DNA from 3 places in the Serratia sp. EC4 genome. Region 1 is predicted to be linked to each of the others. Evidence: predicted binding sites of a transcription regulator. Region 1 holds the regulator's gene; each other region holds the start of a gene.
The links. Region 1 encodes PurR, which represses purine synthesis genes. Its sites were predicted from a motif close to CANGCAAACGTTTGCNTG; they were not measured.

Region 1 (10,397 bases):
TCGCTGTTTTATATGGCGAAGTTCGGGAATACTGTAACTCTTTCGATATCCGTTTCGGGGCCAAGGTTGGTGACGTCGACATGCGTTTAATTCTTACGCTCTTTGCGCTGCTGTTTACGCAGCTCTTCTTCAATCTGGCGCACGCTGCGCCACAGGCGCGCGTTGCCGCCGAGCAGCGTAAAAGCCATGTTAATGAAGCGCGGCCCGATGACCGCAGAAAAAAGAAAGCGGATAAAGCCGCCAAAAAAGCCAAAGTGACGGCCCCCGAGAAAAAAACCAGGACCGCCAAGGTCAAAAGCGAGAAAAGCGCGAAAAAGATCGTCAGCGCCAAACCCAAGGCCAAAGCGCAGAAAATCGCCAAGATTAAAGTCACCCCGCCGAAAAAGGGCTATAAAAAAGGCTACGGCCGCCACCGCGACGCCGGCATGGCTATCGCCAAGCTGGCGCGTGATGAAAAACCGTTGAAACTCAGCCCGGCGCACAAAAAGCGTTACCAGCACGCCAAGCAGACCGCGATGGCCAAGCTGATGGATCAGATGGGCAAACCTTACCGCTGGGGCGGCAGCTCGCCGCGCACCGGCTTCGACTGCAGCGGCCTCATCTATTACGCCTATAAAGACGTGGTGAAAATCAAGATGCCGCGCACCGCCAACGAAATGTATCATCTGCGCGACGCGGCGCCGATCAAGAAAAGCGAACTGGAAAGCGGCGATTTGGTGTTCTTCCGCATCAACAACCGCGGCGTGGCGGATCATGTCGGCGTCTATCTCGGCAACGGCAAATTCATCCAGTCGCCGCGCACCGGCGAAGAGATCCGCATCAGCCAGCTCGACAACGACTATTGGCAGAACCACTACATCGGCGCACGCCGCGTAGTGACGCCGAAAACCATCCGTTAATTCCCTGTTCTGCGCGGTTGCGGCCCCGGTCGCAACCGCCTGCTCAAGCTATCGCCCATCGCACTCTCCCTCGCGCATTTCTCGCTTTTCCTCCTGTTTTTTATGATGAAAATTGTTAAGATTGAATGACCACAATAAAAAACGGCCCATCTGGCTCCCGCCTCGGCGGGAAAAAAGTGGCGCTGTAAAGGAGGAAGCAATGTCGTTTGAATTACCTGCATTACCGTATGAGAAAAACGCGCTCGAGCCGCACATCTCCGCCGAGACCCTGGAATACCACTACGGCAAACACCACAATACCTACGTAGTTAACCTGAACAACCTGGTGAAAGGCAGCGAGTTCGAGGGCAAATCGCTCGAAGAGATCATCAAGACCTCCAACGGCGGCGTGTTCAACAACGCTGCGCAGGTGTGGAACCACACCTTCTACTGGCACTGCCTGTCGCCACAGGGCGGCGGTGAACCGCAGGGCGAACTGGCGGCCGCGATCGTCAAATCCTTCGGCTCTTTCGCTGCGTTCAAAGAACAGTTCACCGATGCCGCCGTGAAAAACTTCGGCGCCGGCTGGACCTGGCTGGTGAAAAAACCGGACGGCGCGCTGGCGATCGTCAACACCTCCAACGCGGCAACTCCGCTGACCGGTGAAGATAAACCGCTGCTGACCGTTGACGTGTGGGAACACGCGTATTACATCGATTACCGCAATGCGCGTCCAAAATACCTGGAAAACTTCTGGGCGTTGGTCAACTGGACATTTGCGGCGGAAAACCTGGCGTAAACGCAGGCCTTGCCTAAGTAACGAGGCGCAGCCAGAGGCTGCGCCTTTTTTAAAACCGGCGGGAGATCAGTTCAACGCGGCGACAAAGCTGAAAGCGATGATCATCGCCAACGCGCCGACGGTAGTGAACAGAGACATCTTCAGATCGGTATCCATGACAACTCCTTTAAAATGGGCTTTCCTAAGGATAAAAGGCGCACAATTAGTACGTCAAATCATTTTCCCACAGTTCGCCGATAAAATCTTGTTATCATTTCCCGGTTTATAATCTCGATTACCTCTTCCACTTTTGTTCAATATGCGACAAAATTCGCAGTTCACAACTGCGTACCGGCATCCATGCCCCTCCTGATTAAGCGCTGAAGACTTCAACACACTAAAAACTCAGTTTTCGCTTCTCTGGAGAAGGATCTACGTAGGCAAACGATTAACATCACACTTACATGCTGTAAACATGTGAGTTCAGGAGTCATTCCTTACATGGCAACGATTAAAGATGTGGCCAAACGCGCGGGCGTTTCCACCACCACCGTTTCGCACGTCATCAATAAGACTCGTTTCGTCGCCGAAGAGACCAAAGCGGCCGTGTGGGCCGCCATCAAAGAGCTGCACTACTCGCCGAGCGCCGTGGCGCGCAGCCTGAAAGTCAATCACACCAAGTCGATCGGCCTGCTGGCCACCTCGAGCGAAGCGCCCTATTTTGCCGAAGTGATCGAGGCGGTGGAAAACAGCTGCTACAGCAAAGGTTACACCCTGATCCTGTGCAACTCGCACAACAATCTGGACAAGCAGCGCGCCTACCTGGCGATGCTGGCGCAAAAGCGCGTCGACGGCCTGCTGGTCATGTGTTCCGAATACCCGGATCAACTGCTGGGCATGCTGGAGGACTACCGTAATATCCCGATGGTGGTGATGGACTGGGGCGCCGCGCGCGGCGACTTCACCGACACCATCATCGATAACGCGTTCGAAGGCGGCTATCTGGCCGGCCGTTACCTGATCGAGCGCGGCCACCGCGATATCGGCGCCATCCCGGGCCAGCTGTCGCGCAACACCGGCGGCGGCCGTCATCAGGGCTTTATGAAGGCGCTGCAGGAAGCGCATATCGACATTCGCGAAGAGTGGATCGTCCAGGGTGACTTCGAGCCGGAGTCCGGCTACAAGGCGATGCACCAAATCCTGTCGCAAAAACAGCGGCCGACCGCGGTATTTTGCGGCGGCGACATCATGGCGATGGGCGCCATCTGCGCCGCTGACGAGCTGGGGCTGCGAGTGCCGCAGGATATTTCCGTGATCGGCTATGACAACGTGCGCAACGCCCGCTACTTCACCCCTGCGCTGACCACCATTCACCAGCCGAAAGAACGCCTGGGAGAAATGGCCTTCACCATGCTGCTGGATCGCATCATCAGCAAACGCGAAGAATCGCAGGTGATCGAAGTGCATCCGAAGCTGGTCGAACGCCGTTCGGTCGCCGATGGTCCGTTCATCGACTACCGCCGCTGATCATCTTCCCTGCCGGAGGCCTGCGCGGCTTCCGGTGCCGCCTCACTCAGCCACTCCTGATTCAGCGTCTCGCCATCGCCCAAGTACGCCAGCAGCCAGCTCATCGCCGGTGACGGTTTATCCTGTTGCCAGGTCAGGCAGCAGGGGCTGGCGGGAAACGGCTGCTGCAACTGCAACGCCTTCAGCTCACCGCGCTGCACCCGCGGCAGCGCCAGATGCGCCGGCATCATGCCGACGCACAATCCGGCGCACAAACAGTCGAGCGCCGAGGTCCAGTCCGGCACCACCAGCCGCCGCTGGTTATCCAGCGTCCAGGTGACGCGCTTGGGCAGATTGCGCGAGGTGTCTTCCAGACAAAGCGCAGGGTATGGCCTCAACCGATCGTCATTCAATGGCCCTGCCAGCTGCGCCAACGGATGCTGTGGGCTGACTACGCACAGCCAGTTCATATCCCCCATGTCGCGGAAAGCGAAGCCGCCGCCGACCGGCACCGCGCGCGTGGCGCCGATCGCCATGTCCACCCTGCCGTCCACCAACGCATCCCACACGCCGTTGAACACCTCGGGTTGCAGCATCAGTTCAACGTCGGGGAAATGGCGGTAGAAATCCAGCACCAGCTGGCGGCTGCGCTGCGGTTTGACGATGATGTCGACTGCGATATTCAGCTGGCCGCGCCACCCGTTGGCCACCTGTTGACAGTGGCGGCGGGTGTCGAGCATTTTTTTGATAACAACTCGCGCATCCTTGATAAACAGCGCGCCGGCCGGCGTCAACTCCACATCACGGTGACGCCGCTCAAACAGCGGCACCGCCAGCCATTGTTCCAGTTGCCGCACGGTATAGCTCACCGCCGACGGTACCCGGTGCAGCTCCTGCGCCGCCGCGCTGAAACTGCCGGTGCGCGCCACCGCGTCAACAACTTCAAGAGAATATTCAGACCACATCGCTTTGCCTTCAATTTTTTTAACAGCACTTTGCAAATATTACCGTTTCACAAGCAGAGATCCAGCCGGATACACTGGCCGGCGCTAAAAACCTGCGACACTAAAATATTAACGAGAAATACCATGCGAAACTCCTTTGGTTTTATGTTCTACCTCGCCGGCCTGAGCATGCTGGGTTATCTGGCGACCGATATGTACCTGCCCGCCTTCGGCGCCATGCGGGAGGAACTGCAAATTTCCGCCGGCGCGGTCAGCGCCAGCCTGAGCATCTTTCTGGCCGGCTTCGCCTTCGCGCAGTTGCTGTGGGGGCCGCTCTCCGACCGACTGGGCCGCAAACCGGTATTATTGATTGGCCTGTCGCTGTTCGCGCTCGGCTGCCTGGGCATGCTGTGGGTGGAAAATGCCGTGCAGCTCTGGATACTGCGCTTTATTCAGGCCGTCGGCGTCTGTTCCGCCGCCGCCATCTGGCAAGCGCTGGTGGTCGACCGCTATCGCGAAGGCCAGGCCAACCGCGTATTCGCCACCATCATGCCGCTGGTGGCGCTGTCGCCGGCGTTGGCGCCGCTGCTTGGCGCCTGGCTGCTGAACCACGCCAGTTGGCGCGCGATCTTCGCCGTGCTGTTGGCCATCACCGCCCTGCTGCTGCTGCCGACGTTGCTGCTCAAAGATCGCGCCAAAACGCAACCCGCCGCCGATGCGCCAAAAAGCGGCGTCAGTTTTTGGCAATTATTGAAATCCCCGGTGTTCAGCGGCAACGTCGCTATGTACGCCGCCTGCTCGGCCGGCTTCTTTGCCTGGCTGACCGGCTCGCCGTTCATCCTCGGTGATATGGGCTACGGCCCGAGCGACATCGGTCTGAGCTATGTGCCGCAGACGCTGGCTTTCCTGTTGGGGGGCTATGGCTGCCGCGCCGCGCTCAAGCGCATCAATGGCAAAACCCTGCTGCCGTGGCTGCTGGTAGCTTATGCTGTCAGCATGGTGGCCCTGTATCTGGTGGCGACCCTGACCAATCCGACGCTCACCACGCTGCTGATCCCGTTCTGCGTCATGGCGCTGGTCAACGGCGCCGGCTACCCGATCATGGTGGCGAATGCGCTGATGCCATTCCCGGAAAGCAGCGGTAAAGCCGCCGCGCTGCAAAATACGCTGCAATTGGGGCTGTGTTTTGTGGCGAGCATGCTGGTGTCGGCGTTTATTGCCCAGCCGCTGTTGGCAACGGTGACGGTGATGGTATCTACGGTAGTCCTGGCCGCGCTGGGTTATTTCCTGCAGCGGGGAAAAGCGGCCGATGCGCAGCAAAAGGCACAGCGGGAACATGCTAACTCAGCGTCATAATTACCAAGATTAATAATCACTTAAAGAATATGCGTGCCGAGTGCGATTTACAGTTGAGTCAACGCCTCGGCACGCCTATACTCAAAAACAACCCTGTAAAGTAACACCTTATAATCTCTATATCTCAATCAGCTATTGTGTACGCGCCTTGCGTCACACTCTTTTTTTAAAGAGGCGTTTATCCTGCGCCGTTTGCGTCGGGCCGTTTCTTTAAATTTCCTCTGTTCATAGTCGGATATCAGACGCCGCGGGCTTATTTCCCGTTGGTATACGTATGCACCCGCAGAAATTGTCTAAGCTGTTTCCTAACGGGTCATCAGTCAGAAGAAGGTGATGGAGAAGCTATGAGTTCATCGTGTATAGAAGATCTGAGCATCCAGGATAACCAGTGGTACCGTATCGCGCACGAAATGCTCGGTCTGGCCGGTATCGAAATCAACGGATCGCGCCCTTTCGATATTCAGGTTAAAAATCCCGAATTCTTTAAACGCGTTTTGCAGCAAGGGTCACTGGGCCTGGGCGAAAGCTATATGGACGGTTGGTGGGAGTGCGAGCGGCTGGATATGTTCTTTCAGCGAGTGGTCAGCGCCGGGCTGGAGAAGAAACTCCCCCACCACCTGAAAGATACCCTGCGTATCGCCGCCGCGCGCCTGACCAATCTGCAATCGAAAAAGCGCGCCTGGATCGTCGGCAAAGAGCATTACGATCTTGGCAACGATCTGTTTACCCTGATGCTCGATCCTTACATGCAATATTCCTGCGGCTACTGGAAAGACGCCACCACGCTGGAGGAAGCGCAGGAAGCCAAGCTGCGGATGATCTGCGAGAAACTGCAGCTGCAGCCGGGCATGCGTTTGCTGGACATCGGCTGCGGCTGGGGCGGCCTTTCCGCCTATGCGGCGAAAAATTACGGCGTGTCGGTGGTCGGCGTGACCATTTCCGCCGAACAGCAGAAGCTGGCTCAGGCGCGCTGCGCCGGGCTGGATGTGCAGATCCTGTTGCAGGATTATCGCGATCTGCATCAGCAGTTCGATCGCATCGTGTCCGTTGGCATGTTCGAGCATGTCGGGCCGAAAAACTACCGCACCTATTTCGACGTGGTGGAGCGCAATCTGGCGCCGCACGGCCTGTTCCTGCTGCACACCATCGGCTCCAACAAGACCGACATGAACGTCGATCCCTGGATCAACAAATATATCTTCCCGAACGGCTGCCTGCCCTCCGTAAGACATATCGCCGAGGCCAGCGAAGGCCATTTCGTGATGGAAGACTGGCACAACATCGGCGCCGACTACGATCGCACGCTGATGGCCTGGTTCGAGCGCTTCAAACAGGCGTGGCCGCAGCTCGCCGAGCGCTATTCCGAGCGCTTCGAACGGATGTTCAGCTATTATCTGAACGCCTGCGCCGGCGCGTTCCGGGCGCGCGATCTGCAGCTATGGCAGGTGGTGTTCAGCCCGAAAGGCGTGGAAGGCGGCATCCGCGTCGCACGCTGAACGCTCCCCTAATAAAAAAAGCCCCGGCAACCTCATCGCCGGGGCTTTTTTTGCTCTTTCGAACCAGGCGGCTTAGCCGCAGTAAACGCGGATGATTTTATCGTCGCTGTCGCCAAGGAAGTTCAGGCGGCGCAGGTTGAAATCCATGGTGACGGCAGAGTTGTACGGAATGGCTCGCACCTTGGCGTCGATCCGCACGCCTTCCAACGAGGTCATCGGTTTGCCGACGAAGTTTTGATACTGCGATGCGCCACAGGTATCGTCCGCATCGGCCATTTGTGCGCCAGCGCCCTGCTCAGGCGAACTGCTGCAGGCGCTCAGCGCCAGCAACGCGGTTAACAACAACGTTTTCCCATAAAACTTCACGCGTTTCTCCTCTCTGCTTATGATTCGATGCCGGCGGTCACGCCAGAATCGCTGTCAGTCTTTGTGCGCCGGCGCCATCGCCGCGGCCAACGTCGCTTCCCGATTGGCCAGCACGCGCTCGACGGTGTCCACCACCGCCTGCGTTTGCGGATCGATCTCGATATTCACCTTGTCGCCGAGGCGTTTCTTACCCAGCGTGGTGCGATCCAGCGTTTCCGGGATAAGGTGCACGCAGAAACGGTTATTCACCACTTCACCGATGGTCAGGCTAATGCCGTCGATGCCGATGAAACCTTTGTGCAGCACATATTTCATCAATTCCGCATTCGGCATGCGCAGCCATACCTGGCGGTTATTTTCCGAGGTATAAATTTTGGCCACTTCCGCCGTGCAGATAATATGGCCGGACATCAAATGACCGCCAATTTCATCATTGAATTTCGCCGCGCGCTCGATATTGACGATGTCGCCCAGCGCCAGATCGCCGAGGTTGGTCAGGCGCAGCGTTTCCTTGATCAAATCAAAGCTGACGCGGTTGCCTTCCACCGCGGTGACGGTCAGGCAACAGCCGTTATGCGCCACCGACGCGCCCAGCTCCAGCCCCGGCAGCAGCTCGGCAGGCATTTCGATCACGTGGGTGCGGAAATTGGGTTTCTCATCAATGGCGACCAACGGCGCGGTGCCCTGTACGATACCGGTGAACATATGTGCCTCTTCTTGCTAAATAGGTTAAAACGCTACCGGCAGTTTGCCCCAGTTGGCGCTGAAAACCAAATCCGCGACGGCAAAAAACGAATGGCTGCGCATTTAATAACTCTTTATCTGCGGCGTTTGCTTAACGGCGCCGAGCAGGTACAATCTTTTTGACAAAATTCCACTATTTTAATTGTTGTCCTCTCGCGGCAGCCCTCCCTCCCACATATATAAATAGAAAAGGTGTATGCGTGCAGAAGTACTTAATTGAAGCGCGTAGTTTATTGGCTCTCGCTATCCCGGTCATCATCGCGCAAATATCGCAAACCGCCATGGGCGTGGTGGATACCATCATGGCCGGCGCTTACAGCGCCACCGACATGGCGGCGGTGGCGGTCGGCACCTCGATCTGGCTGCCGGCCATTTTGTTCGGCCACGGCCTGCTGCTGGCGCTGACCCCGGTGATCGCCCAGCTCAACGGCGCCGGCCGTCGCGATCGCATCGCCCATCAGGTGCGTCAGGGCTTCTGGCTGGCCTCCGGCGTGTCCGTGCTGCTGATCGTCGTGCTGTATAACTGCAAGTTCGTCATCGACATGATGCACAACATCGATCCGCAGTTGGCGGATAAAGCCGTCGGTTATCTGCACGCCATCATGTGGGGGGCGCCGGGTTACCTGTTCTTCCAGGTGATGCGCAACCAGTGTGAAGGGCTGTCCAAAACCAAGCCCGGCATGGTGATCGGCTTCCTCGGCCTGCTGGTGAATATCCCGATCAACTACATCTTTATCTACGGCAAGTTCGGCATGCCGGAGTTGGGCGGCGTCGGCTGCGGCGTCGCCACCGGCAGCGTCTACTGGATCATGTTCCTGATGATGCGCTGGTACGTGAAGCGCGCGCCGTCGCAGCGCGACATCAAGCGACAGGCAGGCGATCTCGGCAGCCCGGACTGGGCGGCGCTGAAGCGCCTGATCGGCATCGGCATGCCGGTGGCGCTGGCGCTGTTCTTCGAAGTCACGCTGTTCGCCGTGGTGGCGCTGCTGGTTTCGCCGCTGGGGATCGTCGCGGTCGCCGGCCACCAGATCGCGCTTAACTTCAGCGCGCTGATGTTCGTGCTGCCGCTGTCGCTGGGCGTCGGCGCCACCATCCGCGTCGGTTATCGTCTGGGGGAAGGTTCGGTCGAAGGCGCGCGCGTCGCCGCTTACTCCGCCATCGGCGTCGGTATCACCATGGCCGTTTGCACCGCGCTGTTTACCGCCACTTTCCGCGAACCGATCGCCCTGCTGTACAACGACAGCCCGGCGGTGGTGGCGATGGCCTCGCAGTTGATGCTGCTGGCGGCGCTGTACCAGATCTCGGATTCGGTCCAGGTGATCGGCAGCGGCGTGCTGCGCGGTTATAAAGATACCCGCGCGATCTTCTTCATCACCTTTATCGCTTATTGGGTGTTGGGCCTGCCGAGCGGCTATCTGCTGGCGTTAACCGATGCGGTGGTGCCGGCGATGGGGCCAAGCGGTTTCTGGATCGGCTTTATCATCGGCCTGACCTTCGCCGCCATCATGATGGCGCTGCGCATGCGCTGGCTGCAGAAACAGCCGACCGCCGTCATTCTGCAGCGATCCACGCGCTGAACCCGCGCCCGGCCGGTTTCCTCCCCGGCCGGGTCGCGGTTTGCGGAAAAAAACGCCGGACTGCGCACAACCTCAGCAATCGCGTGAAATACCGAATAAAATTGCGCTTTTCCCCTTGCCAGCACGCAGGTAGCTCGTTAATATTCGTCCCCGCTGTCAGCCATGACAGACAGGAAAAGATGCGTCCGTAGCTCAGTTGGTTAGAGCACCACCTTGACATGGTGGGGGTCGGTGGTTCGAGTCCACTCGGACGCACCAAATTCCAGAAGCAGTATAGTGCGTCCGTAGCTCAGTTGGTTAGAGCACCACCTTGACATGGTGGGGGTCGGTGGTTCGAGTCCACTCGGACGCACCAAATTTCAGAAGCAGCGCAGTGCGTCCGTAGCTCAGTTGGTTAGAGCACCACCTTGACATGGTGGGGGTCGGTGGTTCGAGTCCACTCGGACGCACCATATTGCTGATTCATCTCTCCCCCTATCGCGTTATACTTCCCGTTGTTTCGTCTCTGCCCGACCGTTCGATTTTTCATGTCGATTGCGCCGAACTACCGCCATCAGCCATCAGGAACGCCACATGACCACCTTCACCGCCAAAACCGCCTTTTTACCGCTCGACAATGGCCTTGCCCGCCGTGAAGGCGTGATGAGCGACGGTTCGCCGGCGGCGGAAGTGCGTTTCGAGGCCGGCGCCTTCGGCCAGCTGCAAAAGCCCGCGCACGCGCGACAAACCCGGGTGATATCCGGCGAATTCGA
Region 2 (10,397 bases), on a different contig from region 1:
CACCGCGAACTGCACGTTCATCAGGCCGCGCACCTGCAGCTCGAACGCCAGTTTTTCCACCTGGCGACGCATCACGTCCTGAATTTCCTGGCTCAGGGTGTACGCCGGCAGCGAACACGCGGAGTCGCCGGAGTGCACGCCCGCCTGCTCGATGTGCTCCATGATGCCGCCAATCAGCACGCGTTCGCCGTCGCAGATGGCATCAACGTCCACTTCCACCGCATCGTCCAGGAAGCGATCGAGCAGCACCGGCGCATCGTTGGACACGCTGACCGCGGTCTGGAAGTAGCGGCGCAGGTCGGTTTCGTCGTAGACGATTTCCATCGCCCGGCCGCCCAACACGTAGGAAGGACGCACCACCAGCGGATAGCCGATGGCCGCCGCCTTCTCCACCGCCTGTTCGATGGCGGTGACGGTGGCGTTGGCCGGTTGCTTCAGGCCCAGACGGTTGACCGCCTGCTGGAAGCGCTCGCGGTCTTCGGCGCGGTCGATGGCGTCCGGACTGGTGCCGATAACCGGCACGCCTGCGGCTTCCAGCTCGCGCGCCAGCTTCAGCGGAGTCTGGCCGCCATACTGCACGATCACGCCTTTCGGCTTCTCGATGCGCACGATTTCCAGCACGTCTTCCAGCGTTACCGGCTCAAAGTACAGGCGGTCTGAGGTGTCGTAGTCGGTGGAGACGGTTTCCGGGTTACAGTTGACCATGATGGTCTCGTAGCCGTCTTCACGCAGCGCCAGCGAAGCGTGCACGCAGCAGTAGTCGAACTCGATGCCCTGGCCGATACGGTTCGGCCCGCCGCCCAACACCATCACTTTCGGCCGGTCGTTGGTCGGGTTGGATTCGCACTCTTCTTCATAGGTGGAGTACATGTAGGCGGTGTCGGTGGCGAATTCCGCCGCGCAGGTATCCACGCGCTTGTATACCGGATGCAGGCCGTAGCTGTGGCGCAGCTTGCGAATTTCGCTCTCGGCGACGCCGGCCAGCTTGGCCAGACGCGCATCGGCGAAGCCTTTGCGCTTCAACGTGCGCAGGAAGTCTTTGTTCAGGCCGTTGATGCCCGCCTCGGCCACCTGCTCTTCCAGGCGCACCAGCTCTTCAATCTGCACCAGGAACCAACGGTCGACGTTGGTCAGGTTGAAAACGCCGTCAACCGACAAACCGGCGCGGAAGGCGTCGGCGATGTACCAAATGCGGTCGGAACCGGCGTCTTTCAGCTCGCGGCGGATTTTGGTCAGCGCTTCCGGATCGTCCAGGCTCACTTTCGGATCGAAGCCGGTGGCGCCCACTTCCAGACCGCGCAGCGCTTTTTGCAGCGATTCCTGCTGGGTGCGGCCGATGGCCATCACTTCGCCGACCGACTTCATCTGGGTGGTCAAGCGATCGTTGGCGCCGGAGAACTTCTCGAAGTTGAAGCGCGGGATCTTGGTTACGACATAGTCGATGGACGGTTCGAACGACGCCGGGGTGCGGCCGCCGGTGATGTCGTTCATCAACTCATCGAGGGTATAGCCCACCGCCAGCTTGGCGGCGATCTTGGCAATTGGGAAGCCGGTGGCTTTCGACGCCAGCGCCGAAGAGCGCGACACGCGCGGGTTCATTTCGATAACGATCAGGCGGCCGGTTTTCGGGTTGACCGAGAACTGCACGTTGGAGCCGCCGGTTTCAACGCCGATCTCACGCAGCACCGCCATCGAGGCGTTGCGCATGATTTGGTATTCCTTGTCGGTCAGGGTCTGGGCCGGCGCGACGGTGATCGAGTCGCCGGTGTGGATGCCCATAGCGTCGAAGTTTTCGATGGAGCAGACGATGATGCAGTTGTCGTTCTTATCACGCACCACTTCCATCTCGTATTCTTTCCAACCGATCAGCGATTCATCGATCAGCAGCTCGTTGGTCGGCGACAGGTCCAGGCCGCGTTCGCAGATCTCTTCGAACTCTTCGCGGTTGTAGGCGATGCCGCCGCCGGTGCCGCCCATGGTAAAGGAAGGGCGGATGATGCACGGGAAGCCGACGTCAGCGGCTACCGCCAGCGCTTCTTCCATGGTGTGCGCGATGCCGGAACGCGCGGTATCCAGACCGATTTTCTTCATCGCCACATCGAAACGGCGACGGTCTTCGGCCTTGTCAATCGCATCGGCGGTGGCGCCGATCATGGTAACGCCGAACTCGGCCAGCACGCCCTGGCGCTCCAGCTCCAGCGCGCAGTTCAGCGCCGTCTGGCCGCCCATGGTCGGCAGCACCGCATCCGGGCGCTCTTTTTCGATGATCTTGCGCACCACTTCCCAGTGGATCGGCTCAATATAGGTCGCGTCGGCCATCTCCGGGTCGGTCATGATGGTCGCCGGGTTGGAGTTGACCAGAATGACGCGGTAACCCTCTTCGCGCAGCGCTTTACACGCCTGGGCGCCCGAGTAGTCGAACTCACACGCCTGGCCGATAACGATCGGACCCGCGCCGAGGATCAGGATGCTTTTTATGTCTGTACGTTTTGGCATTTTTTACTGCTCCTGATTATTTGGCGTTAGAACGGTAAGTCTCAATCAGTTCGATAAAGTGATCGAACAGCGGCGCAGCGTCGTGCGGGCCTGGGCTGGCTTCCGGGTGGCCCTGGAAGCTGAACGCCGCCTTGTCGGTGCGGTGAATGCCCTGCACCGTATGGTCGAACAGCGATTTGTGCGTCACGCGCAGGTTCGCCGGCAGGTTGTTTTCATCTACCGCAAAGCCGTGGTTCTGCGCGGTGATCATCACGGTGTTGTTGTCCAAATCCTTCACCGGGTGGTTGCCGCCGTGGTGGCCGAGCTTCATCTTCATGGTTTTCGCCCCGCTGGCCAGCGCCAGCAGCTGATGGCCCAGGCAGATGCCGAACACCGGAATGTCGGTTTCCAGGAACTGTTTGATGGCGGTGATGGCGTAGTCGCACGGCTCCGGGTCGCCCGGGCCGTTGGACAGGAAGATGCCGTCCGGATTCATTTTCAGCACGTCGTCGGCCGGGGTCTGCGCCGGCACCACAGTCAGGCGGCAGCCGCGATCCACCAGCATGCGCAGGATGTTGCGCTTGGCGCCGTAGTCGTAAGCCACCACGTGGAATGGCAGTTCCGCGGCGGTTTTGGCTTCGGGCAGGTCGCCTTCAAGCGTCCAACTGCCTTGCTGCCAGCTGTAGGCCTCTTGGGTGGTGACCTCTTTCGCCAGATCCATGCCCTTCAACCCCGGGAAACCTTGCGCCTTGGCCAGGGCCAGCGCGGCGTCCGGCGAATCGGCGGCGATGATGCAGCCGTTCTGGGCGCCCTTCTCGCGCAGCAGGCGGGTCAATTTGCGGGTATCGATATCGGCGATCGCCACGATGTTGTGACGCTTGAGGTAGTCGGACAGGCTTTCTTCGTTGCGGTAGTTGCTGGCGATCAGCGGGAGGTCGCGAATGACGAGGCCTTGGGCGTGTACTGCGGAGGATTCTTCGTCGGAAGCATTGGTGCCGACATTGCCGATATGAGGATAAGTAAGAGTAACGATCTGGCGGGAATAGGAAGGATCAGTGAGGATTTCTTGATAACCGGTCATCGACGTATTGAAGACCACTTCCCCCACTGCCGTTCCCTCTGCCCCGATGGCCCGACCGTGGAATTGGGTTCCGTCTTCCAGAACCAATAGCGCTGACTTTATCAAAACACCCTCCAAGGAATAATCAATCACAATATTTGCATATTAATTCAGATATCACGATCTAAATCAATGCAAAAACCGTCCGCGAGGCCAATTTTTGGCAAATTGGGCGCATTTTAATGATGAGTGCCTGGCTTGTCTACCCAAACTGCCGTTTTTTGTTTTATTTTTGCAGTTCTCGGCGCGCATGCGGCTTGAGCGCCGATAAAAACACAGAAAACCGGGGCTAGAAAACGGTTGCGGGGAAGAATGACGGAAAACGGCGCCGGAATGGGACAAAAAAGACGCTAAAAAAGCAGAGAGTGGAAAAAAAGGAGATGATTAGCAAAGTAAATATAGATAAATAACATCTTTGACAATGAAACAAAGCCAACATGATATTTATCATGTTAAAAAAAAGGACAATAAAATTATTGCCCGATTATCATAGCATTATGACCAATACAACCACATCACGATGGTATGCAAATCAATTATAACTGGTCCAAATTCAATACATCTCGCATATCAAACAAACCTTTATCCCGGTTATGCAGCCAGGAAGCCGCGCGCACCGCGCCGCTGGCGAAAGTCATGCGGCTGGAAGCCTTATGGGTGATTTCCACCCGTTCACCGATGTCGGCGAACATCGCGGTGTGCTCGCCGACGATGTCGCCGGCGCGAATGGTGGCAAAGCCGATGCTTTTCGGATCGCGTTCGCCGGTATGGCCTTCGCGCGCATAGACCGCACAGTTTTTCAGATCGCGCCCCAGCGCGCCGGCGATCGCTTCGCCCATGGCCAACGCCGTGCCCGACGGCGCATCCACTTTGTGGCGGTGGTGCGCCTCAACGATTTCGATGTCGGTGTAGTCGCCCATCACCTGCGCGGCCTTCTCCAGCAGTTTCAGCACCAGGTTGACGCCGACGCTGAAGTTGGCGGCGAACACGATGCCGATATGCTGCGCCGCAGCGCGGATCGCCTGCTTGCCGGCGTCATCGAAGCCGGTGGTGCCAATCACCATCGCCTTGTGGTGCGCCACGCAAAAATCCAGGTAGCTCCGGGTGCTTTCCGGGCGGGTGAAGTCGATCAAAATGTCGAACTCGCTCGCCACTTTCTCCAGGCTGTCGCTTACCTTAACGCCCAGCGCGCCAATGCCCGCCAGCTCGCCGGCGTCGACGCCGATCAGGCTTGAACCCGGGCGCGACAACGCCGCGCCCAACACCACGCCTTCCGCCTGCTGCACCGCCTGGATCAACTGACGGCCCATCCGGCCGCCGGCGCCCGCAATCGCAATGCGGATTTGTGAATCACTCATGCTTGCTCTCTTCTTGATTTGACGCCTATCCCATTAGGCTATCGATTCAGGGTAACTGCCCCGCTTCAGCGTCGCCAGAGGATTCATTTCATAATTAGAAAATTATGATATTCCCCCGCTTTTATCAGCGGCGCTGTCGTGAGATTAACATTCAACCGATTTGGCGGCCTGCGACGATTGTACATAATCATGCAGTTTCCATGGCAAAAAAATGCAGAAAAAAGGCGCCGAAAACGGCGCCTGGGGAAAGGATCACAGCGTGGTCAGGCGGTAATGGCGGCCACTTCGTTGGCGATTCCCGTCAGCGCATCGTGGCGGGCATAATCCTCACGCACCAGCGCTGCGCGTTGTCGATAGATCGGCTGCTGCAGAATGCGCGTCGCCGCCGCCAGGATCTTTTCAGGGCTCGGCGTGCTGGTGTGCAGGCTGATGCCGCAGCCGGCGGCGACCACGCGCGCGGCCGCCTCCAGTTTGTCTTCGCCCGTGCCGGCGACGATCAGCGGCACGCCGCTGTTCAGCGCATAGTTGATCGAGCCGTAACCGCCATTGGTGATCAGCAGCGCCGCCTCCGGCAGCCAGTGTTCGAAGGAGATGAACTCCCGCACTCTGGCATTGCCCGGCAGCGCGTCCATCAGGCCTTCCGTCGCCCTCCCGCCGGTGGTGGCCAACACCCGCACCGGCAGATGCGCCAGCGCTTGCAGCGTCGGCACGATCAGCTGATGCAGATCGACATTGGCCAGCGTGCCCTGAGACACGATCACCAGCGGCCGATCATCGTCTGCCCCCCACAGCGTTTCTTCCGCCGCCGGCTGGCCGCCGCTGCGCAGCGGGCCGACGAAGCGCACGCCGCTCGGCAGATCGTCACGCTCATATTCCAGCGCCGTGGTGGCCAACTGCAGGAAACGCTCGCAGCCGCCGATCAGCGCGTCGGTGAACGGGCGATTCAGCGGCCGCCCGCCCGCCTGCACCAGCGCGGCATCAAAGCTTTGCTGCACCTCATCAAGCAACACCCGCGTTTCTTCATCCACCAACTGCTCACGGGTCAGCGCCCGCGGCAGCAGCGCCGGCGGGATGCGCGGGCCATAGAAAATGGCGTCGCGCGAAGAATACGACAGCGGCGTGACGCCGATCCCGAACACCGGCGGCCGTTCGGCGGACTGCAACAGCGGCAGCACGCCGTAGAAGCAGTTCTCCACCATCAGCAGATCGGTCTTTTCGGCGGCGATGGCCGCACGCAACTGACGATCCAACAGTGGGATCGGCGCGGCGAAGAAGTCTTTCAGCGCCAGCGCCATCTGCGCGTTGCCCGGCGGCAGCGCGGCGCGCTCGGGGAAATGCTCCTCCAGGTGGCGATAGTCGAAGTCCACCTGCGCGTCGAACGGCACGAAGCTCGCCCCAGCCGCTTCGGCGCGTTCGCGGAACAGCGCGCCGGTCATCACTCGCACCTGATGCCCTTGGGCAATCAGGTGGCGAGCGATGGCTAACATCGGGTAGACGTGCCCCGGAGTGGCGACCGCCGCCATCAGTATCCTTGCCATAATGCTCCTTTTAAGCTTCTGCGTTGGCCGGCTTCAGCGCCAGATTGGCGCACACCGGATTGCTTTGAATATGCACGCGCTGCAAATGACGCGCGGAACGGGCGGTAAAGCCCTCACGGCCGTGCAGCAGCGAGAAGTTGTCCGCCACCACCACGTCGCCCTGTTGCCACTGATGGGCATAATAGTGACGCGGATCGTACAGATGCTGCTGCAGAGTGTGGTGGAACTGTTCCTGCTGTTGTTCCGGCACGCCGTGATATTCCAGCGCATGTTGATTGAGGAATTTTTTCCCTTCCGTCGGCGGTTCATTGTAGCGCATGATCAAGCCCCTGCCGTTCGGGTGCTGCACCACCAGCGGCGAACAGACTTCACCGCCGTAATGCACCACCTGCTTGATACGGTAGGTGATCGAGACCGACAGCCACTGATCCAGCAACGCTTCGTCCGCATTGGCCAGCAGCCGCGTGGTATCGACGAAGGTAGTGCACCCGCCTTCGTCCGGCGACGGCGCCGCCACGCAGTGGAACAGCTGGAATTCGGGAATAGTCGGCTTATACATGCCATCCCAATGCAGCGGGACGTAGCTGCTGTCGAAAATATGATCCTTGGCGTCCGGATGTTCCTTCACGTCCAGCACCGCGCCGAACGGCCACATCATGATCTCGCCCCACTGCTCGGCGTAGCGCGTCAGAACCTCCCCATCGCTGAAACCGGAGTCGAATCCGCGCAGCACCAGCAAGTGATGTTCCTGCGCCAGCGCCCGCAGCGCTGCCACCGGCAGTTCGCCGATCTTTTGCCCCGGATGCTGCGGCGTCAGGATCGCGCCAAACGGGGTATTCGGTTGAATATGGCAATTAAGCGGTTGGTTATTCATCGGTGATTCTCCTTGCATCGAATGTGCTGCTCACACGGCAACGTGCCGTCAAAAACGCGTCCGCCAGGATTTCGGGCGCAAAAGCCTGCAGCGGCCTCAGGCCATCTGCGGTTGTTCGATCAGGTAATGGCTCGGCGTGCCGCGGATCGCCACCAATTCGCCGTCCAGGCTCTGCGCGTCTTTACGCTTCATCAGCACGAACTGGCCGTTCACGTTGGCTGCCACGCCATGCCACGGCGTCAGCCAATCGTCTTTGGTCGGCATCATGTGGATGCCCATTTTCAGACTGTCGACCGGCTGCGGGTGAATCGACAGCCGGATCGCCGCCGGGAAATGCTGCGCCAGCAGATTGCCCCAGGCCCAGCTACGCTGGATCACTCCGCAGGCGCGCCGTTTGGCGTCTTTCTGCAGCGCGGCGTTGGAACCGCTGTAGCCCGGCAGTTGGCTGTCTTCATACAGGAAGCGCGTGATGGCGCGGTACAGCAAGAGGCCCTGTTCGTCCTGCATCAACTGCTGTTTGATCGCCTCTTCCGATTCGGCATAGCCCTCCACCAACAGTTGGCGCAGCAGATCGTAATCATCGGTATGTTCAGCCAGGCCTTTGACGTCGCCGAGGTTGAATACGCTGAGATGCGTCGCGCCCACTTCATGCAGCAGGTTTTCAATTTCGCGCTGATAGTGGTTGATCGCTTCGTCACTGACGCGGATCAGATCGCCGAACACGTGGCCATCTGAGCAGATAACGATATGCGCGCCCGGCGGGTAGTAGAGTTGAATGCGCTGGCATAGCGAGTTGAGGAAGATCAGCGACAGCCGCTCCGCCATGTCCGGCACCGCGCCGATCACCTTGTTGGTGTTGGGCGACTTGGTCGGGAAGGCCGGCAGCACGAATTCGATACGTTGCTCGTTTTCGATGAATGCCCGAATGCGCGGCAATTGCACCTGAGTGACCCGCCGTTCTTCTTCAGCGATCGAGGTGTCGTCGCCGGGGAAACGGCGGCGGTATTGCAATAATTCACGTAGGATCTTTAACGATATTTCTTCTTTCTGAGCGCTGTCCACAATGAGCTCCTGTTACGATGTGGTGCGGGAGTATTATTGATAAGCGCAATAAGATTTATCAAAAAGAGAAAAAATCTCTGCAAAATAATAATCAGCCCGTCGTTTATATGCTTCAGGCAATATAGAAGAGATGATGCTATATTATTAGCCCGTATAATTCACAATCTTGGTTAAGTTGTGCTTAACAAACTATGAGCAATATTTTAAAACGCATGGCCATTTTCTCAAAAGTGGTCGATTGCGGCGCATTCAGCATGGCGGCAAAAGAATTGGGCATGACGACCTCCGCCGTCAGCCAACATATTCGCCAACTGGAGGAGCATCTGGGCATTCAATTACTGTTGCGATCGACGCGTTCATTGAGTCTGACCGAAGCAGGATTGTGTTTTTATGAAGATTGCCTGCTGATGATCCACGCTGCCGAACGTGGCCAACAACGGATCGCCGCGCTGCGCGGAGAGCTGGTCGGCGAACTGCGCGTCGCCACTTCCACCGAATTCGCCACTCACTATCTGGTGCCGGCGTTGCAAAGCTTTCTCGACGAGCATCCTCGGCTCACGCTGCGGCTGGAGATCCACGATGAGAAGATAGACCTGATCGCGCAACGCATCGATCTGGCGATACGCGGCGGCGTGCTGGCCGATTCCAGCTACGTTTCCACGCGGTTGGCCCGCTGCCGCGAAGTGTTGTGCGCCTCACCGGCCTACCTGGCACACCACGGCGTGCCGGATTCGCCGCAGGCGCTGACCCATCACCATTGGGTCACCTTTACGCCGCTCGGCAACCCACAGTTTGTCCGTCTTATCCATCGCAACGGCGATGAACACCGTATGCGCATGACCGGGCGTTTGTTCACCAACAGCGGTATGGCGATGAAGGAGTTGGCGTTGACCGGCAAGGGCATCATTCGCAATTTCTTCGCCAATGTTGAACGTGAATTGCGCAGCGGCGAGCTGATTGAAATATTGCCCGATTGGCGCTTACCGGAAATTAATTGCTACGCCATTATGCCACGTAGGGAGATCCAGCCATTAAAAGTCAGACGATTGCTGGAACATATGAAACTCTATTTGCAGGAGAAGGGATTAACCGCCGTAGAACATATTCGGCAGGAATAGAATAAGAAACATCTGCAACATCCATTATTGTAATTATTGTAATCACTTTGCCAACACCGGGCCTATTTAGATTGCAGCCTAATGATATTCTTATTAATGACTTTTCGCCAGCCTATATAATTAACCACACCGACGTTATTTCAAATGCTCAGAATAAATTTGACTTTAGTTAGCAGAAAATTTGAATATGCATGGAGTGTTATTTTTTACGCGGCTCGCTTTCCAAAAAAAACGGGAAGCCTAAGCCCCCCGTTGTCATTCACTCACGCACCTCAGTCAATCTGACGGACGTCCACGCGCAGCTCTTTCGGCACTTCGAACACGATGTTCTCTTCGCGCCCGCTGATTTCATGCACGTCCAGGCCGCCCAGCGCTTTCAGGCGAGAGATCACCTCCTGCACCAGCACGTCCGGCGCCGAGGCGCCGGCGGTAACGCCGATATTGCGCGCTTCGCTCAGCCAGCTTTCCTGAATATCCGCCGCCGAATCGATCAGATAAGCCGGTTTGCCCACGCGCTGCGCCAGTTCGGCCAGACGGTTAGAGTTGGAAGAGTTCTTCGACCCCACCACCAGCACCACGTCCGCATCGCCGGCCAGGTTGCGCACCGCTTCCTGACGGTTGGTGGTGGCGTAGCAAATGTCATCCTTGCGCGGACCGATAATGCTCGGGAAGCGCTGACGCAGCGCATCGATCACGTCCGAGGTATCATCAACCGACAGCGTGGTCTGCGTCATGAAGCACAGGTTGTTTTCGTCTTTCACCTGCAGCTTCCACACGTCTTCCGGCGATTCGACCAGGTACATGCCGCCCTGCGGGTTGCTGTACTGGCCCATGGTGCCTTCCACCTCCGGG
Region 3 (10,397 bases), on a different contig from region 1:
GAGCTGGGGTTCGTCACGCCGATTTGAGTATTAGCTCTGCTGATGCTGGATTAGAAACATCAATTTCAACTAATGATCGCTTCCTCGTATGATGCGCGTGTTGACCGATACGCGCCCACGTCCGGCGCCTTTTATCATTCGAGGAATCTCCCATGTTAGCCGTCTTCCTGCAGGGGTTTGCCCTGAGCGCCGCCATGATCCTGCCGCTGGGCCCGCAGAACGTATTCGTGATGAATCAGGGCATTCGCCGTCAGTATCATCTGATGATCGCCTCATTGTGCGCACTGAGCGATATCGTGCTGATCTGCGCCGGTATTTTCGGCGGCAGCGCGTTGCTGACCCGCTCGCCGCTGCTGTTGGCGCTGGTCACCTGGGGCGGTGTGGCGTTTCTGCTGTGGTACGGCTGGGGCGCGTTCCGTTCCGCCTTCAGCCCGCAACCGGCGCAGGCCGCGGCGCAGGAGCTGGCGCAGAGCCGCTGGCGCATCGTGGTCACCATGCTGGCGGTCACCTGGCTGAATCCGCACGTCTATCTGGACACCTTCGTGGTGCTCGGCAGCCTGGGCGGACAGCTGACGGCGGATGTGCGCTCCTGGTTCGCGCTTGGCGCGGTCAGCGCGTCGGCGGTGTGGTTCTTCGGCCTGGCGCTGCTGGCCTCCTGGCTGGCGCCGTGGCTGAATACGCAGCGGGCGCAGCGCATCATCAATGCGCTGGTCGGGCTGGTGATGTGGGGCATCGCGCTGCAGCTGGCCTGGCAGGGGGCAAATTTATAAGAATTTGTCACTAATCCGAATTCAAAACGCCGTGCGATATGCTACGTTTGATGCCAGGAATCCGGCGGTTCTCGCAGGGAAAAGCCGGCGATCAGAGACAGCCTGTCATTAAGGAGACACTGTGAAGCTAAAAGCATTGGCTATGGCCGCAATGGTCGGATTAGGGACGTTACCGATGGCGCTGCAGGCGGCTGAAGTGCCTGAAGGGCCGCACGTCGTCACCTCCGGCACCGCCAGCGTGGACGCCACGCCGGATATCGCCACCCTGGCGATCGAGGTGAGCGTTTCCTCCAAAGACGCCGCTCAGGCGAAGAAGCAGGTAGACGAGCGCGTGGCGCAGTACTTTGATTTCCTGCAGAAAAACAACATCGAGAAAAAAGACATCAGCGCTGCCAACCTGCGCACTCAGCCGGAATACGACTACCTGAAAACCGGCGAGTCGGTGCTGAAGGGCTACCGGGCGGTGCGCCAGGTGCAGGTCACCCTGCGCCAGTTGGACAAGCTGAACGAGCTGCTGGACGGCGCGCTGAAATCCGGCCTGAACGAGATCCGCGCGGTGGAGCTGGGCGTCGCCAAACCGGACGTATATCGCGAGCAGGCGCGGCAAAAAGCGATCGAGAACGCGACTCAGCAGGCCGAATCCCTGGCCAAAGGCTTCCACGCCAAGCTGGGGCCGGTGTACAGCATTCGCTACCGGGTCGCCAACTATCAGCCGATGCCGGTGGCGCGGATGTATAAGGCGGCCGGCGCGGCGGCGGAAAACGACGCGGCGCAAACCTATGAACAGCAAAGCATTCACTTCGACGATCAGGTGGATGTGGTGTTTGAGCTGCAGCGCAACGCCGCGCAGTAAGGGTGTTGTATTGAAGAAAAGGTTCGCTGCGGCGAACCTTTTTTCGTTTTAATCCTGGCGCAATACCTGGTGGCCGTGTTCCAGCAACGCGTCGGTCACTTTGCGCATCATGCGGCTTTCCGGCGCGAAGCGGTGCCAGTACAGCATGCGGCGCTGGTACAGCCCCGGCGTCAGATCGATCAGTTCACCGGATGCCAGCTCCTTTTCGATCTGCAGATGCGGGATCATGCAGCAGGTGGTGCCCTGACGCGCCAGCTGCACGAAGGCTTCCGATGAGTTGACGATGTGGCAGGGCACGCTGCCCGGCGACAGATCGAAGTTCTGCTGCAGGAATGCCTGGTGCATGTCGTCGAGATGGTCGAAGGCCACCGCCGGCGCTTTCAGCAGCGCGGAACGGGTGACGCCGTTCGGGAAATAGCGCTCGGCGAAGCCGCTGGAGGCCACGAACAGGTAGTCCAGCGCCCCCAGCCGATCCACCAGGCAGCTCGGCAGCGGCTGCGGCTGAATACTCACCGCGCCCACCACCTCACCGCGGCGCAGCCGCTCCTGGGTGCGGGTTTCATCTTCCACCTGCAGATTCAGACGAATGGGGGAGTCCGCCAGCACTGGCTTCAGCGCCGGCAGCAGCCAGGTCGCCAGACTGTCGGCGTTGACCGCTAGCGACAGCAGCAGCGGCGTATCGACGCCGGTGTCATTGCCGAGCCACTCTTCTTCCAGCAGCTCCACCTGATGCAGCAGCGCCAGCAGCTTTTGCCCTTGTTCGGTCGGGCGCGGCGGCACGGTACGAACCAGCAGCGGTTGGCCGAACAGGTTTTCCAGCTGTTTGATGCGTTGGGATACCGCCGATTGCGTGATACAGAGTTTTTGCGCGGCGCGCTCGAAGCCGCGCTCACGGATCACCGCGTCCAGCGCTTGCAGCGTACGATAGTCTGGGCGTTTCATCGGAAAGATATCCCTTAAATTAGAATGATACCGGCACTATGCCACATTTTGCGTGCGGCGCAGGTGGAAAAATCACGCCCCCAGCTCGCCGCCAAGCGGGTAAAAATGCGGGCTGCGGTAAATAAGTGTGATCCTGCCGGCGTGAAAAACAGCGTTTTACCCTATAATACGCACACGTTTTCGTACAGAGGCAAGGGACATATTATGACGCAGGATGAACTGAAAAAAGCGGTGGGCTGGGCGGCGCTGGAATACGTGACGCCGGGCACCATCGTCGGGGTCGGCACCGGCTCTACCGCCGCCCACTTTATTGACGCGCTGGGCTCCATCAAGCACCAGATCGAAGGCGCGGTGTCCAGCTCCGATGCCTCCACCGCTAAGCTGAAAAGCCTCGGCATCCACGTGTTCGACAGCAACGAAGTGGACTCGCTCGATATCTACGTGGACGGCGCGGACGAAATCAACGGCCATATGCAGATGATCAAGGGCGGCGGCGCGGCGCTGACGCGCGAGAAGATCATTGCCGCCATCGCCAAGAAATTCATCTGCATCGTCGACGCCAGCAAGCAGGTGGACGTGCTGGGCAAGTTCCCGCTGCCGGTGGAAGTGATCCCGATGGCTCGCTCTTACGTGGCGCGCGAGCTGGTGAAACTCGGCGGTCTGCCGGAGTATCGCCAGAACGTGGTGACCGACAACGGCAACGTGATCCTCGATGTGCATAACCTGAGCATCACCGACGCCGTGGCGCTGGAGAACAAGATCAACGGCATCGCCGGCGTGGTGACCGTGGGGCTGTTCGCCAACCGCGGCGCGGACGTGGCGCTGGTCGGCACCCCGGAAGGCGTGAAAGTGGTCAAATAAACTTCTGCCGGCTGTGGCCCGGCAGTGCCGGGCCGCATAATTCTTCGGTTAAAATATCTTTTCTGAAAAACGGCAAATTTGGTGACTTATGTCACATTGTGAAAACTGACTCCCCAAAGCTTCTGCCGAAAACTTTCCCTATGGCATTTTCTGCCGTAAACCGCCATCAACGCTGCGCCTTGTCCTGCCGGGCAGGCAATCGTTTGTATTGCCGCCCGCGTTATTTTTGTTATGTTGGATGGGAGCTGTGTCGTCACAGCCGCTTCTGAAGTCTGAACATAGGGTCGGGTAAATGGCAAAAGTATCATTGGAGAAAGACAGGATTAAATTCCTGTTGGTGGAAGGGGTTCATCAGAGCACGGTCGATAATTTACGTGCCGCCGGTTATACCAACATCGAATACCACAAGGGTGCGTTAGACACCGAATCGCTGAAGGCATCCATCCGCGATGCACACTTCGTCGGCATCCGATCGCGCACGCATCTGACCGAAGAGGTGTTCGCCGCCGCAGAAAAACTGGTGGCGGTGGGCTGCTTCTGCATCGGCACCAACCAGGTTGAGCTGAAAGCGGCGACCAAACGCGGTATTCCGGTCTTCAACGCCCCCTTCTCCAATACCCGATCCGTGGCCGAAATGGTGCTGGGCGAGCTGCTGTTGATGTTGCGCGGCATTCCGGCCGCCAACGCCAAGGCGCACCGCGGCGTGTGGCACAAACTGGCCGTGGGCTCCTATGAGGCGCGCGGCAAAAAGCTGGGCATCATCGGCTACGGCCATATCGGCACCCAATTGGGCATTCTGGCCGAAGGGCTGGGCATGAAGGTGTTCTTCTACGACATCGAGAATAAGCTGCCGCTGGGCAATGCGCAGCAGGTGCGCCATCTGTCCGATTTGCTCAATATGAGCGACGTGGTGACGCTGCATGTGCCGGAAACGCCATCGACCAAAAATATGATGGGGGCGGAAGAGCTGGCGCTGATGAAACCGGGCGCCATTCTGATCAACGCCTCGCGCGGCACCGTGGTGGATATTCCCGCGCTGTGCGACGCACTGGCCAGCAATCACCTGGCGGGCGCGGCGATCGACGTCTTCCCGGAAGAGCCTGCGACCAACAGCGATCCGTTCAACTCGCCGCTGTGTGAGTTCGACAACGTGCTGTTGACGCCGCACATCGGCGGTTCCACTCAGGAAGCGCAGGAGAACATCGGCGACGAAGTGGCCGGCAAGCTGGCGAAATACTCCGACAACGGTTCGACTCTGTCCGCTGTCAACTTCCCGGAAGTGTCGCTGCCGGCGCATGGCCCGAACGCCAGCCGCCTGTTGCACATCCACGAAAACCGTCCGGGCGTGCTGACGCAGATTAACCAGATCTTCGCCGAAGAGGGGGTTAACATCGCCGCACAGTATCTGCAAACCGGGCCGGAAATCGGCTATGTGGTGATCGACATCGAAGCGGAAACCGCGCGCGCCGACGCCGCGCTGCAGCGTATGAAGGCCATCGACGGCACCATCCGCGCCCGCCTGCTGTTCTGATTCGGCGGCATGCCGCAACGAAAAAGGCCGGAGCGATCCGGCCTTTTGCTATTTGGGCTCATGCCACGCCCAGCTGCAGAGCGGGGTGAGGATTTCCGGCAGCGGGATATCCCAATGTTCGGTCGGCAGGTGCTCCACCTGCTGGCAATCATGGGCCAGGCCGATGGGATAGGGGCCGCCGCTGCGCCAGTTTTGCAGGGTGCGATCGTAAAAGCCGCCGCCCATGCCCAGACGCTGCCCGGTATGATCGAACGCCACCAGCGGCGTCAGCACCACCTCCAGTTCACCCAGCGGCAACACCTGGCGCACATCGAGGCGCGGTTCGAGAATATTGAAGCGGTTGCGCACCAGCGGCGTTTCCGGCGCATAGCGCAGGAACAGCAGGTGGCCTGGGCTGAACGGATGCAGCACCGGCAGGTAAACCCGTTTGCCGAGCGTCCACAGCCGCTCGATCAGCGGTCCGGTATCAAGTTCGCCGTCAAACGACAAAAATACCGCGATGCTGTGCGCCGCCTGAATGCGTTCATGCGCGACGAGGCGTTCGGCTATCTTGTCTGCGGCAAAGCGTTGCTGGCCCGGCGTAAGCTCGCGCCGACGTTGGCGAATGAGTTGACGAATGGCTTGGCGCTGCTGCGCGAATTGGGGTTGAAAAGACATCGTATCAGGCTTGCTCAGTGTGGCGTTCAGCACACATAAACCGCTGAGAAGGGGAATCTCCGAGATGCCGTCGCAGGCTGTAACCCTTGAACCCATGGTTCAAGGTGAACGTGCCGTCGCAATCTTAAGGCTTCTCGGCGCACCGAGCGTGCTCACCGATCGCGGAGCAACACATTCTGTTTGTACTAAATATCGGCTCAGGGGACTGGCCCGCTGGCGAACATCTCAGAGAAATTTTGTACTCGTTGCCGAAACTTTGATTTCAACAACTTAAGTTATTCGAATTGTGCATCCTGACGTTCAGAGATGCGACCTTGTTCAAGCAGCGCTTGTTCAATGGTCTGCTGCAGCATCCGTATGCGTTGTTCCATATTGGACGCATAGTCACGGGTTTTCAACCGTTCTTGAGCAAGTTCGTGACAGACGTTCAATGCCGCGATGAAAACCAGTTGCTCAGTATTGGAGACTCTAGTGCGAACTTTAAGATCTTGCAACCGCTGGTTAAGATCGTCCGCCGCCATATTCAACGCATCTTGTTGTTCTGGCGGGCAATTGACTCTTAACGAGCGGCCAAAAATTTGAATATCTACCGGTTGTGCAGACATGCCACCTTCCTGCCTAAATTTCGCGCCAGCCTTGTCCGCCCTGGCCGGGCCGTCAAAGCGGGCGCCACTATATATACCTCGGTACCAAGATACAACCCCTTTTTCAGTACCTGGTTGTAATCTACTGTGGCGCACATTGCCAGTCAAAAAAGGGTTTCAAAATGCGTATTTACCGCACTTTCACCCCCCGCCGGCGCAGTGTGAAACCTGCCACATCGCGATTATAACTAGCCACTGAGGTGTCGCGCTTATCTGGTATAGCGACGGACCTTGGTGGTAGCATAACACGAACTTATCCTGCCAACGATGACGAATGCGCATGTCTATACAGAATACATTTCCAAGTTACCAATCTTTAACCGTGGCCCTCAACCAGCAGTCGGTGGCGTTGACCGCGGCAGAAATGCACGGCCTGATCAGCGGCCTGCTGTGCGGCGGCAGCCGTGACGCCGGCTGGCAGGCGCTGGTGCACGATCTGACCAACGAAGGCGTCGCCTTCCCGCAGGCGCTCAGCCAACCGCTGCAACAGCTGTATGAAGCGACGCGCGACACGCTGGAAGATGACGAATTCCTGTTCCAACTGATGCTGCCCGAAGGAGAGATCGTCAGCGTGTTCGATCGCGCCGACGCGCTGGCCGGTTGGGTCAACCACTTCCTGCTCGGGCTGGGCATGATGCAGCCGAAGCTGGCCCAGGTGAAAGACGAAGTCGGTGAAGCGATCGACGACCTGCGCAACATCGCGCAACTGGGCTACGACGAAGACGAAGATCAGGAAGAATTGGAACAGTCGCTGGAAGAAGTGGCGGAGTATGTGCGGGTCGCCGCCATCATGTGCCACGGCGAATTCGCCCGTCACAAGCCGACGGCGCCGGAAAACATCAAACCGACGTTGCACTAAACGTTTTATCGCCCCTCCGCCGGCGGTGCGGATGGCATGATTTCAGGAGAAGGCAATGACTCAGCAGGAATTCAACAACCGCCGCCAGGCGCTGTTGGCGAAAATGGCGCCGGCCAGCGCGGCGGTTATTTTCTCTGCGCCGGAAACGACGCGCAGTGCAGATTCAGACTATCCCTACCGGCAGAACAGCGACTTTTGGTACCTGACCGGCTTCAATGAGCCCGAAGCGGTGCTGGTGCTGATTAAAAGCGATGAAACGCACAACCACAGCGTGTTGTTCAACCGGGTGCGCGATTTGACGGCGGAAATCTGGTTTGGCCGCCGCCTGGGGCAAGACGCCGCGCCGGCGAAGCTGGGCGTGGATCGCGCGCTGCCGTTCGATGAAATCAATGACCAACTGCACCTGCTGCTCAACGGCCTGGATGCGGTCTACCACGCGCAGGGCGAATACACCTATGCCGATCAGATCCTGTTCGGCGCGCTGGACAAGCTGCGCAAGGGGTTCCGCCAGAATCTGCAGGCGCCGGCCACCGTTACCGACTGGCGGCCGTGGCTGCACGACATGCGCCTGTTCAAATCGCCGGAAGAGCTGGCGGTGATGCGCCGCGCCGGTGAGATCAGCGCGTTGGCGCATACCCGCGCGATGGAAAAATGCCGCCCGGGCATGTTCGAATACCAGCTGGAAGCGGAAATTCATCATGAATTCACCCGCCTCGGCGCCCGTTATCCGTCTTACAACACCATCGTCGGCAGCGGCGAAAACGGCTGCATCCTGCACTACACCGAGAACGAGAGCCAGATGCGCGACGGCGATCTGGTGTTGATCGACGCCGGTTGCGAGTACCAGGGGTACGCCGGCGACATCACCCGCACCTTCCCGGTCAACGGCAAGTTCAGCCGGCCGCAGCGCGCGGTGTACGACATTGTGCTGGCGTCGCTGCAGCGTGCTTTGGAACTGTTCAAACCCGGCACCAGCATCCGCGAAGTCAATGACGAAGTGGTGCGCATCATGGTGGTCGGGCTGGTGGAGCTGGGCGTATTGAAAGGTGAAGTCGATCAATTGATCGCCGAGCAGGCCCACCGTCAGTTCTTTATGCACGGGTTGAGCCACTGGTTGGGGCTCGATGTGCATGACGTCGGCCACTACGGCACGCCGAGCCGCGATCGGCTGCTGGAGCCGGGCATGGTGCTGACCGTGGAACCGGGGCTGTACATCGCGCCGGATGCGGACGTGCCGGAGGAATACCGCGGCATTGGCATCCGCATCGAGGACGACATCGTGATCACCGCCGACGGCAATGAAAACCTGACCGCCACCGTAGTGAAAGATGCCGATGCCATCGAAGCGTTGATGGCGGCGGCAAGGTCATAGCATGAGCGTAATTATCGTTGGCGGCGGTATGGCGGGCGCGACGCTGGCGCTGGCTATCTCGTCGCTTACTCAGGGAAGAATGGCGGTGGATCTGGTCGAAGCGACCCGGCCGGACGACCGCAGCCATCCTGGTTTTGACGCCCGCGCCATCGCTTTGGCGCAGGGCACCTGCCAACAGCTGGCGCGCATCGGCGTTTGGCCGGCGCTGCGCGACTGCGCCACGCCGATCACTCAGGTGCACGTCAGCGATCGCGGTCACGCCGGTTTCGTTAATCTGCAGGCGCAGGATTATCAGGTCGATGCGCTCGGCCAGGTGATCGAACTGCACGACGCCGGGCAGCGGCTGTTTGCGCTGCTGACGAAGGCGCCGGGCGTCACGCTGCACTGCCCCGCGCGGGTGGTGGACGTGATCCGCACCGCGGAGCGGGCGGAAGTGCTGCTGGACAACGGCCAGCGTCTGCGCGGGCAGCTGCTGGTGGCGGCCGACGGTTCGCGTTCGGCGCTGGCGCAGGCCTGCAACGTGCAGTGGCGGCAGGAGGACTATCCGCAGTTCGCCACCATCGCCAACGTCACCACGGCGGAAGATCCGCAGGGGCGAGCTTTCGAGCGCTTTACCCGTTATGGGCCGCTGGCGCTGTTGCCGATGTCGCAGGGGCGCAGTTCGCTGGTGTGGTGCCATGCGCGCGAAGATCGCGCCCGGGTGGATGCCTGGGACGACGCGCGTTTTATCGCCGAGCTGCAACAGGCTTTCGGCTGGCGGCTGGGGCGCATCCTCAAGGCCGGTAAGCGGCACAGTTATCCACTTGGCCTGCTGACCGCCGATCGCCATGTCAGCCACCGGCTGGCGCTGGTGGGCAACGCGGCGCAGACGCTGCATCCGATCGCCGGGCAGGGGTTCAACCTGGGTCTGCGCGACGTGATGTCGCTGGCGGAAACGCTGGCGGAAGCGGCAGACAGCGGCGAAGACGCCGGCGGTTACGCATTGCTGAGCCGTTATCAGCAGCGGCGGCAAAACGATCAGCAGGCGACGATCGGCGTGACCGATGGGTTGATCCACCTGTTCGCCAATCGTTATAGCCCGCTGGTGGTCGGCCGCAATCTGGGGCTGATGGCGATGGCGCGTTTGCCGGCGGTGCGCGACGCCTTCGCCAAGCGTACGCTGGGCTGGGTGGAACGTTAGACACAGAATCGGGCGCCCTGTGGCGCGCCCAAAAACGCGGCGCGGCAAGGCGTCGCGCGTTATTTAAGGAAATCGAGCAGCATGCAATCATTTGACGTGATTATCGCCGGTGGCGGTATGGTGGGGCTGGCGTTGGCCTGCGGCTTGCAGGGCAGCGGGCTGCGCGTGGCGGTGCTGGAGCAGCGCCAGCCGGAGATGGCGCCGCCGTCGGAGCAGCCTGCGCTGCGCGTCTCCGCCATCAATGCCGCCAGCGAGCGTTTGCTGCAGCACATCGGCGTGTGGGACGACATCCTCCAGCAGCGCGCCAGCGCCTACAACGCGATGGAAGTGTGGGATCGCGACAGCTTCGGCAAAATCGCCTTCCGCGGCGATGAGTGCGGCTTCAGCCATCTCGGCCACATCATCGAAAATTCGGTGATCCAGCAGGCGCTGTGGAAACGCGCCGAAAGCCAGTCGGACATCACGCTGATTACCCCGGCCGCGCTCAAGCAGGTGGCGTGGGGCGAGAATGACGCCTTCATCACGCTGGAGGACGGCCGTATGCTGACCGCCCGGTTGGTGATTGGCGCCGACGGCGCCCAGTCGTGGCTGCGCCAGCATGCCGATATCCCGCTTACCTTCTGGGACTATCGCCACCACGCGCTGGTGGCCACCATCCGCACCGAAGAGCCGCATCAGGCCACGGCGCGGCAAATTTTCCACGGCGACGGCATTCTGGCGTTCCTGCC

Region 2: carA (glutamine-hydrolyzing carbamoyl-phosphate synthase small subunit) is a predicted target of PurR. The motif match lies at 3,885-3,902, and genes of this name have one in related genera.
Region 3: serA (phosphoglycerate dehydrogenase) is a predicted target of PurR. The motif match lies at 3,619-3,636, and genes of this name have one in related genera.

Annotation. Positions count from the first base shown of each region.
Region 1 is NZ_JBNIDE010000003.1:28,670-39,066, forward strand. Features, by position in the region: gene ACP39K_RS10210 (C40 family peptidase) at 81-899, shown strand; gene sodB (superoxide dismutase [Fe]) at 1,099-1,677, shown strand; gene cydH (cytochrome bd-I oxidase subunit CydH) at 1,744-1,833, opposite strand; gene purR (HTH-type transcriptional repressor PurR) at 2,158-3,183, shown strand; gene punR (DNA-binding transcriptional activator PunR) at 3,171-4,127, opposite strand; gene punC (purine nucleoside transporter PunC) at 4,251-5,462, shown strand; gene cfa (cyclopropane fatty acyl phospholipid synthase) at 5,807-6,958, shown strand; gene ACP39K_RS10245 (I78 family peptidase inhibitor) at 7,031-7,324, opposite strand; gene ACP39K_RS10250 (riboflavin synthase) at 7,379-8,029, opposite strand; gene ACP39K_RS10255 (MATE family efflux transporter) at 8,269-9,645, shown strand; tRNA gene ACP39K_RS10260 (tRNA-Val) at 9,827-9,903, shown strand; tRNA gene ACP39K_RS10265 (tRNA-Val) at 9,924-10,000, shown strand; tRNA gene ACP39K_RS10270 (tRNA-Val) at 10,021-10,097, shown strand; gene ACP39K_RS10275 (cupin domain-containing protein) at 10,219-10,397, shown strand, end outside.
Region 2 is NZ_JBNIDE010000004.1:171,661-182,057, forward strand. Features, by position in the region: gene carB (carbamoyl-phosphate synthase large subunit) at 1-2,496, opposite strand, end outside; gene carA (glutamine-hydrolyzing carbamoyl-phosphate synthase small subunit) at 2,513-3,661, opposite strand; gene dapB (4-hydroxy-tetrahydrodipicolinate reductase) at 4,132-4,953, opposite strand; gene ACP39K_RS14290 (glycosyltransferase) at 5,217-6,476, opposite strand; gene ACP39K_RS14295 (TauD/TfdA dioxygenase family protein) at 6,502-7,365, opposite strand; gene pvcA (L-tyrosine isonitrile synthase) at 7,462-8,427, opposite strand; gene ACP39K_RS14305 (LysR family transcriptional regulator) at 8,640-9,545, shown strand; gene ispH (4-hydroxy-3-methylbut-2-enyl diphosphate reductase) at 9,818-10,397, opposite strand, start outside.
Region 3 is NZ_JBNIDE010000005.1:39,536-49,932, forward strand. Features, by position in the region: gene ACP39K_RS16215 (IclR family transcriptional regulator) at 1-27, shown strand, start outside; gene argO (arginine exporter ArgO) at 153-770, shown strand; gene ACP39K_RS16225 (oxidative stress defense protein) at 892-1,623, shown strand; gene ACP39K_RS16230 (LysR family transcriptional regulator ArgP) at 1,672-2,565, opposite strand; gene rpiA (ribose-5-phosphate isomerase RpiA) at 2,770-3,426, shown strand; gene serA (phosphoglycerate dehydrogenase) at 3,719-4,957, shown strand; gene ACP39K_RS16245 (5-formyltetrahydrofolate cyclo-ligase) at 5,006-5,614, opposite strand; RNA gene ssrS (6S RNA) at 5,667-5,849, opposite strand; gene zapA (cell division protein ZapA) at 5,890-6,219, opposite strand; gene ACP39K_RS16260 (YecA/YgfB family protein) at 6,539-7,117, shown strand; gene pepP (Xaa-Pro aminopeptidase) at 7,173-8,489, shown strand; gene ubiH (2-octaprenyl-6-methoxyphenyl hydroxylase) at 8,491-9,669, shown strand; gene ubiI (FAD-dependent 2-octaprenylphenol hydroxylase) at 9,751-10,397, shown strand, end outside.